2 regions of the Dorea formicigenerans genome follow, and region 1 is predicted to be linked to the other one. Evidence: predicted binding sites of a transcription regulator. Region 1 holds the regulator's gene; the other holds the start of a gene.
What was found. The regulator HrcA, encoded in region 1, represses chaperone genes, less so after heat shock. The targets are predictions, from matches to a motif close to TGTTAGCACTCNNNNNNNNNGAGTGCTAACA.
Positions count from the first base shown of each region.

Region 2: NQ560_RS03490 (Hsp20/alpha crystallin family protein) is a predicted target of HrcA. The motif match lies at 1,862-1,892, and genes of this name have one in related genera.

Region 1 covers NZ_CP102279.1:1,313,257-1,317,690, reverse strand. The annotation lists gene dnaK (molecular chaperone DnaK) at 1-952, opposite strand, end outside; gene grpE (nucleotide exchange factor GrpE) at 966-1,568, opposite strand; gene hrcA (heat-inducible transcriptional repressor HrcA) at 1,619-2,662, opposite strand; gene NQ560_RS06475 (hypothetical protein) at 2,920-3,213, opposite strand; gene NQ560_RS06470 (replication-associated recombination protein A) at 3,320-4,434, opposite strand, start outside.
Region 2 covers NZ_CP102279.1:690,301-694,734, reverse strand. The annotation lists gene NQ560_RS03500 (sodium-dependent transporter) at 1-874, opposite strand, end outside; gene NQ560_RS03495 (hypothetical protein) at 1,138-1,770, shown strand; gene NQ560_RS03490 (Hsp20/alpha crystallin family protein) at 2,044-2,466, shown strand; gene NQ560_RS03485 (Hsp20/alpha crystallin family protein) at 2,610-3,068, shown strand; gene NQ560_RS03480 (HD domain-containing protein) at 3,257-3,889, opposite strand; gene NQ560_RS03475 (PhoH family protein) at 3,947-4,434, opposite strand, start outside.

The sequences.
Region 1 (4,434 bases):
GGATACGTGTTGATCCACCTACAAGAAGTACCTGACCAAGTTCAGATGCTGTGATTCCTGCATCAGACAGAGCTCTCTGTACCGGCTCAGATGTCTTCATAACAAGATCATGTGTCAACTCATCGAATTTAGCTCTTGTAAGATTCATATCAAAATGCTTCGGTCCTTCAGCAGTTGCTGTGATGAACGGAAGGTTGATGTTTGTTGTTGTTGCGGAAGACAGCTCTTTTTTCGCTTTCTCTGCAGCTTCTTTTAATCTCTGAAGTGCCATCTTATCTGTAGATAAGTCAACGCCTTCCTGTTTCTTGAACTCAGCAATCATGTAGTCTGTAATCTTCTGATCGAAATCATCTCCACCAAGTCTGTTGTTACCTGCTGTTGATAATACTTCGATAACTCCATCACCAATCTCGATAACAGATACATCAAATGTACCACCACCAAGGTCATATACCATGATCTTCTGCTCATTCTCATTGTCAAGTCCATAAGCAAGTGCTGCTGCTGTAGGCTCATTGATGATACGTTTTACATCAAGTCCTGCAATCTTACCAGCATCTTTTGTTGCCTGACGCTGAGCATCGTTGAAGTAAGCAGGTACTGTGATAACAGCCTCTGTTACTTTCTCTCCTAAGTATCCTTCTGCATCTGCTTTCAGTTTCTGAAGGATCATAGCTGAAATCTCCTGTGGAGAATATTTCTTATCATCGATTGTTACTCTGTAATCAGATCCCATCTCTCTCTTAATAGAAGAGATTGTTCTCTCTGCATTCGTAACTGCCTGACGTTTTGCAGGCTCACCAACAAGACGCTCACCTGTCTTTGTAAATGCTACAACTGATGGTGTTGTTCTTGCTCCTTCTGTATTTGCAATAACTGTTGGCTGTCCACCTTCCATAACGGCTACACAGCTGTTTGTTGTTCCTAAGTCAATACCAATAATTTTGCCCATGATCTATTCCTCCTTAATTTGCTACCTTTACCATACTGTGTCTCACTACTGAGTCACGATACATATAACCTTTCTGGAACTCTTCTGCGACTTCATTCTCTCCGAAGTTTTCATCTTCCACATGCATCACTGCATTATGGAAATTCGGATCGAACTGATTGCCAAGCGCCTCTATCGGCTTAACCTCAACGCTCTCCAGAACCGTCATAAATTGTTTGTAGACCTTTTCCATTCCCTGAATGAACGGGTCTTCTTTTTTCTCTTCCGGAACTGCATCTAATCCTCTTTCGAAGTTATCTACCACCGGGAGAATCTTCTCTATGATATCTTTCGCTCCTACTTCGTACATTTGGGATTTTTCCTTTTCTGTACGTTTGCGGAAGTTATCAAACTCTGCCATCTGACGAGTAAGTCTGTCTGTCAGTTCTTCGATCTTCTCGTCCTTTTTGTCTTTCTTATCCTTCTTGCCGAAGAATTTTTTGGAAGCTTTTTCTTCTGTCTGATTCTCTGTCTCTGCTTCCTGTTCTTCTGAAGCTTCTTCTGTCTTGGCTTCTTCTGCTTCATCTTTTGAAGCTTCTGCTTCTTTCTTTGCCTCTTCTACGGCTTCTTTTACCATATCTTCCTGGCTTTTCTTTTCTTTATCTTCCAAGGATCAATTCCACCTTTCTATTCCTCTTTATGAAACATCTGATCCAGTTCACTCTGGAGACGCTTCATTGACTTTAACACATTCTCATAATCCATTCGCTTCGGTCCGATAATACCTATCGTTCCCTTCACACCGTCTCCTAATTCATAAGTGGCGGTGACAACACTGCAATCTTTCATAGTCTTCACCGGAGCTTCATCTCCGATATATACCTGAATGCCTGTGTTCTCTTCATTGGATAATGTCTGTGTAACGAGATCTGTAAGCTGCTGCTTTTCTTCAAATGCACTGATAATTTCCTGTGCACTCTGCTTGTCACTAAGTTCCGGATACTTGAAAATGTTTGTTGCACCGCTTGTGTAGATCTGCATGTCTTCATCGACCTGAATAACATCTGCAACTGCGTCCAGTACATTCCCCACAACCTCGCTGTGGATTCCGGCTCCTTCTTTCAGTCTCGCAATCAGTCCAAGATTAATCTCTTCTATAGACATACCATTAAGTGTTGTGTTCAGAAGCATGTTGAGCTTTAACAAGTTTTCATTGTTGATTGGCTCATCTACATGTATAATCTTATTCTTGATCACATTTCCCTCAAGTACGATTACTGCAATCATCTGTTCCTCATCAACCATCGTAAGCTGTATGAACTTGATCCGGTTACGATTGTTCATCGGTGAAGAAACCAATGTCGCATAGTTCGTACTGTTCGCCAGAACTTTTGCTGCCTGTTTCAGAAGCTGATCCATCTTATCTGCTTTCTCAAGCATCTGATCCTGCATCTCACTTAGTTCCTGTTCTTTCTGCTCCATCAGCATATCTACATAGAGTCTGTAGCCTTTGTCCGAAGGAATACGTCCAGCAGACGTATGAGGCTGTAAAATATATCCAAGTTCTTCCAGATCCGCCATCTCATTACGAATAGTTGCTGAACTTAAGTTCAGATCCGTGTACTTGGAAATTGTTCTGGAACCCACCGGCTCGCCTGTCTCCAGATAATTCTTAATGATTGCCTGAAGGATCTTTAATTTTCGTTCGCTCAGTTCCTGTTCCTGAATCATCATATGCCTCCTTCTTTCGGATTTGTTAGCACTCATTATATTGGAGTGCTAACACCTTTCGACTATTAATGTATCACTCGATTTGACTTTTGTCAACAACATTTCTTACTTTTTTTGTGAAATAAATATGAAGAAAAATAATCTTTCCATTATACGAAAGAAACTGACAGATGCAATTGGGAAAAATTGCATCTGTCAGTTTCTTTTTTTATTACAGATTTAAATTCTTTTGTTTTCAGCTACTTTGATTTTTTATATTAGCTTAACTCGATCTTCTCTGCCTCTTCTGGCTTGAAGTCGTTCTGTAAATCGTAGATGTTGTGTCCTGTAGACTCGGTCAGAACCTTTCCTTTGTAAGAATAGCAGCGGATAAATCTCTGCTTGTCAATGCTTGACCAGTGCTCAACATCCCATGTCAGATATCCATCTGCATCAGATTTCTCTCCTTTAAGATAAATGTCTACCTGACGTCCGGATACCATAATGTCGATAAGTCCCTGTGTTCCGTCTACTTCTACTTCTGTTTTGTTTACTGAATCGTATACCTTCATTTTATTTTCCCTCCTGATAATAACATACACTCTGGCGCCACATTTCTGACGACAGTACAGATTCTGCTTCGATTATACGTTTTCTCTATAAAAAATTCAAGCTTTTCTATGAATTCTTCTTTAAAAACTCCATCCATTCTTTTATTTCTTTTTCATGTCCGTTGTCACTCGGCTCATAAAACTTTGCTTTTTGGATTTCGGAAGGCATGTATTGCTGTTCCACATAGTGGTTCGGATAATCATGTGCATACTTGTAACCCACACCATGTCCAAGTTTTTGTGAACCTTTATAATGAGCATCCTGCAAATGCGCCGGCACCGTAGTTTTATAATTTCTTACATTTTCCATGGCGGCACTGATTGCTTTGACTGCCGCATTACTCTTTGGTGCTGTTGCCACATATGTCACTGCCTGAGATAAAATGATCTGGGATTCCGGCATTCCGATCCGCTCTACTGCCTGGGCTGCTGCCACAGCCACTTGTAGCGCCATCGGATCTGCATTTCCAACATCTTCCGATGCACAGATCATGATCCTTCTGGCAATAAATTTCACGTCTTCCCCTGCATATAGCATTTTTGCAAGATAATATACTGCCGCATCAGGGTCTGACCCCCTCATACTTTTGATAAATGCAGAGATCGTATCGTAATGATTGTCTCCTGTCTTGTCATAGCGCACTACACGTTTTTGAATACACTCGGACGCCACGTCAAGTGTAATATGGATCTTTCCGTCCGCACTTCGTTCTGTCGTGAGAATCCCGAGTTCAATAGCATTCAATGCATTTCTCGCATCTCCTCCTGCAATGTCTGCAAGGAACTCCAGTGCTTCCTCGTCAATTTCCGCATGATAGCTTCCCATACCTTTTTCCTGATCATAGACTGCCCGCTTCAAAAGTGTTTTGATATCTTCTTTTTCAAGCGGATGAAGTTCAAAGATACTGGAACGGGAAATTAATGCTCCATTGACCTCAAAATAAGGATTCTCCGTGGTAGCTCCAATCAGAATAATTGTTCCGTCCTCCACAAATGGAAGCAGATAATCCTGCTGTCCTTTGTTAAAACGATGAATCTCATCTACAAAAAGAATGGTCTTCTTCTGATACATGCCCAGCGTCTCTTTCGCTTTCTGTACCACTTCTTCCATATCTTTCTTGCCCGCCACCGTTGCATTGATCTGGGTGAATTCTGCACTTGTCGTATGGGCAATCACTTTCG
Region 2 (4,434 bases), 620 kb from region 1:
TCAATGCCGGACCTGCCTGCAGTGTATCCGGATCTCCTCCGGAAAATGCAAAAACTGCCGGAATAATCATAAGTCCTGCCATAATTGCAATTGCTGTATCGAATACTTCTACATTTCTTGTAGAATCTTCAATGGAACTGTCTTTTTTCATATAAGAGCCAAATGTAATCAGAATACCCATAGCAATAGACAGGGAATAGAACATCTGTCCCATAGCCGCCACAACCGTCATCCATGAAAAGTTCTTCAGATTCGGCACGAGGAAATATTTCACTCCTTCAATAGCTCCTGGTCTTGTCACCGAATAAATCGCAATAATGACAGACAGAACGACCAAAATTGGCATCATGAACTTTGAAACTCTTTCGATTCCATTTCTCACACCTGCATAGATGATCGACAATGTGAACATACAGAAAATTACAAAACAGATTTCTGTCGATGCTCCATTTGAAATAAATTCAGAAAAATATCCATCTGCCGCCAGTTTTGTACCATTTCCCTTCACATACTCAATCAGATACTTAATGACCCAGCCTCCGATCACGGAATAATATGGTACGATCAGCACTGGAATGATTGCATTGATCCAGCCTCCAAAGGAGAGCCACCCCGCTTTCTTTCCAAATGCTTTAAATGCTCCTACAGGACTTTTTCTTGTCATACGTCCCAAAGCTGATTCGGCAACAATCATTGTGTAACCGAATGTCAATGCGAGCAAAATATAAATAAGAAGAAAAATTCCTCCACCATACTTTGCTGCAAGATACGGGAATCTCCAAATATTTCCCAATCCTACTGATGCACCCGCCGCAGACAGTACGAAACCTATCTTCCCCGAAAAGGTGCTTCTTTTGTTCTTTTTTGTTTCCATCTCTCTTTTACCTCTGATCTGCTCTTATTGCAGATCAGGCTTTCCCTTTCTCACGCCCAAGGCCTCTATGCCCTGGCTTTAAATTAATCCCGGCTATTCTTGATTTATCTTTTGCCGTATTGATTCATTTTATCACAAATCACACCTTTTATCTAGTGTAGAAAGCAGTGTATTTCTGCGGTGTATTCAGTATAATCACATTGCTCTGTCGAATAAAATACTGTATAATGAAATTCATCTGAAAACGAAAGGGATTTGAAAACATGGACACAAAAGAATCTGTTGGAAAAGCAGCAAAAGGATTGGGATCGCTTGTATTAATTCTTCTTTTGATGAAGGGATTTACATTTAGCTTTCGTTCAAATTGGCTGTTAACTATAGGAATCATTGTAGGAGGAACACTCTTTTTATACTTTGTGGGCTTGCAATGTATTGCAGGATATTTATGGAAAAGGAAGTTGGTGACAATAGGCGCAATTTTTATAGGCTGCTTCTTTGTGTCTACTGTCAGTGAAAATCAGGTGGTTTCAGGGTTAAACACGGTAGCATATTTTCTTGCAGGTTTTGTTTTGGGAATACCTATTGCCTGGTTTTTCTTATCAGCAGGTCGAATTGCGTTTCGAATAATGAGACATGAACGCCTGGTTAATTCCGGTTCGTATACCGGTTCTACTGTTTCTTATAACTCAAATAACAAATGGGACCAGGAAAGAGCCGAAAGAGAACGGCAAGAGCGTGAAGCGGATCAGCGTGCGAAAGCTCGTTATGATGCCCGTACCAATCAATTAAAAGCAGAGTATGATGCCCGTACTGCCGCGGGATGGGGAAAAACAGGCGCAGAACGAAACTTCCGTAATGATGCGGATTATTGGAAAAATCAGCAAAAGAAATATTAACATTGAAAATAAGAGGTTACAGCATTGAAAATTCAGTGCCACAACCTCTTATTTTTGTACAAAAAAACAGTTCACAGATTTTTCACAAAATAATTAGCACTCACCTCTTGACAGTGCTAATAATAGGTGCTATATTACAGTTAGAACAAAGGAAGGGGAACAAAAAGAAGGAAAAAGTTCCTAATCCGCAAGGTTCTGGCACACAACACATCGGATTTCTCCGACAGTGCTTAAATATATTTTATGAATGTCTTTTGAAAGGAGATATGACTTATGATGTTACCTAGTATTTTTGGAGAAAACTTATTGGACAATTGGTTTGATGATGGTTGGAATTCATGGGATTACAGCAATACAAGCCTCATGAACACAGACATTAAAGAGAATGATAATGATTATGAACTGACGATGAATCTTCCAGGTGTTAAAAAAGAAGATGTCACAGCAGAGTTGAAAGATGGTTACTTAACAATCCATGCTACATCTAATCAGAACAAAGATGAGAAAGATGAAGATGGCAAATATATCCGCCGTGAGCGTTACAGTGGTTCCTGCAACCGTAGCTTCTATGTTGGAGATGCTGTTACAGAGGAAGATATTAAGGCCAGCTTCGAGAATGGTACTTTGAAGATGACAATTCCTAAGAAGGAAGCAAAGGCTGTACCGGAGAAGAAATTCATTTCCATTGAAGGATAATTTCACAGCAAAACTGTATACAAGTTTTAGATTTGTTACACCTTCTTTGTAACCGTGGCGGTTCAAAAGAACCGCCTGCGGATCACATAGATGAATAATTTGATTATAACGATTTTAGTATATATTTTTAGGAGGAATGACTTATGTTACCTAGCATTTTTAATGATAATTTATTTGATGATTTCTTTAACTTTCCATTTTACGATGACAAAGCAGAGCGTCGTGCAGAGAAAAAACTTTACGGACATCATGCTCACAACCTTATGAAAACTGATATCAAAGAGAAAAAAGACGGTTATGAGTTAGAGATGGATCTTCCGGGCTTTAAGAAAGATGAAATCACCGCTGAATTGAAAGACGGTTACATGACCATCAGTGCAGCAAAAGGTTTGGATCAGGACGAACAGGAGAAAGATACAGGACGTTATCTTCGTCGTGAGCGTTACGCCGGTGCCTGCCAGAGAACGTTCTATGTTGGAGAAGATGTTACAGAAGAGGATATCAAGGCTGAGTTCAAACACGGTATCTTGAAACTCTTCATTCCAAAGAAAGAAGCAAAACCAGCTGAACCAGAGAAAAAATTCATCTCCATTGAAGGATAATTTTCTCTCCCATTGAGAGTGTTTTCCTGTGAGATAGAATTTTCTCATAAATGTAATTTCCCCTCTTACCGGAAGAACCTGTCACTGGCAGGTTCTTCCAGATGCTTCGGCAACGAAAAGAAGTGTCACATCCCACAGTGGCACTTCTTTTTATTTGCATTTTATTTATACTTTTTTATTCTTTATAATCAACAGATTTTATTTCCATTGGCTTTCATTTTAAATTTTAATCCTAGTATTTCTGCTGCTCTTTTACACATCAGCATGCGCTGTAGGAATATTTCAAAATAATCTAAAATGGAGCATATTTCTTCATCAAGTTCAATTTCCAATAAGATCACTTTCTTCTCAACATTAACCTGAAGACTGGAGGCAACTGCCGCATAATTAACACGATCGTGCATATCAAAATTCTCTTTGATTGGATTCCTTACACGGTTTCTTCTGACATCTGTCTTATCTGCCAGGATCAATGCCGCAGAAACAGCATCTACTGCAGTCCCAGTTTGTTCATCATGCTGACCGATTGCACTGACAATTGCCGCGATATCTTCATCTGGAAACTTCCATTCCCGAAGTAGCTGAAATGCCATCAGGGCAGAACTATGTGCATGATCTACACGGTTGACACAATTTCCCATATCATGCATATATCCTGCAATTTGGGCAAGTTCTACTGTATGTTCGTTATATCCTAATTTTTCCAAAATTTCTCCTGCTGTCTCGGCAACTTTTACTGCATGTCCTCTGGAATGTTCTGTATATCCTAAGATTCCTAAAACTCTATTTCCCTGTTCAATATACGCATTCACCTCCGGCATCTTTTTGATTGATTTATAAGTTATTTTATCCAAGTAAATTTCTTTCCTTTCTTTTTTTTATAATCTTTGTATTGCATCCATCGCCAGTTCCGATCGCTCACATTCTTCTGTTGACATCGTAATCTGATAGCAAAGCGGACTTCCTTTCATATACTCCGATGCATAACTAAGACCATTCGTTCTCTCATCAAGAAATGGGCGGTCAATCTGATTCGGGTCTCCAAGCAGCACAATTTTCGTTCCTTTTCCGGCTCTTGTAATAATTCCTTTCACCTGATTTGGTGTCATATTCTGAGCTTCATCGATGATTAAATATGTATTTACAAATGAACGTCCTCTTATAAAATTCATTGCTTCAGCCTGTATGATTCCTCTGGCAAATATTTCTTCTATTTTTCCTTGAAGTTCCTGTTCATCTTGATAACGGGCTTCCTCATCAGAATCAATTAACTGCTCCAGATTATCCATGATTGGGCGCATTAGCGGTGATATCTTCTCCTGCTCATCTCCCGGCAAAAATCCAATATCCGAATCAAACTGTGCAT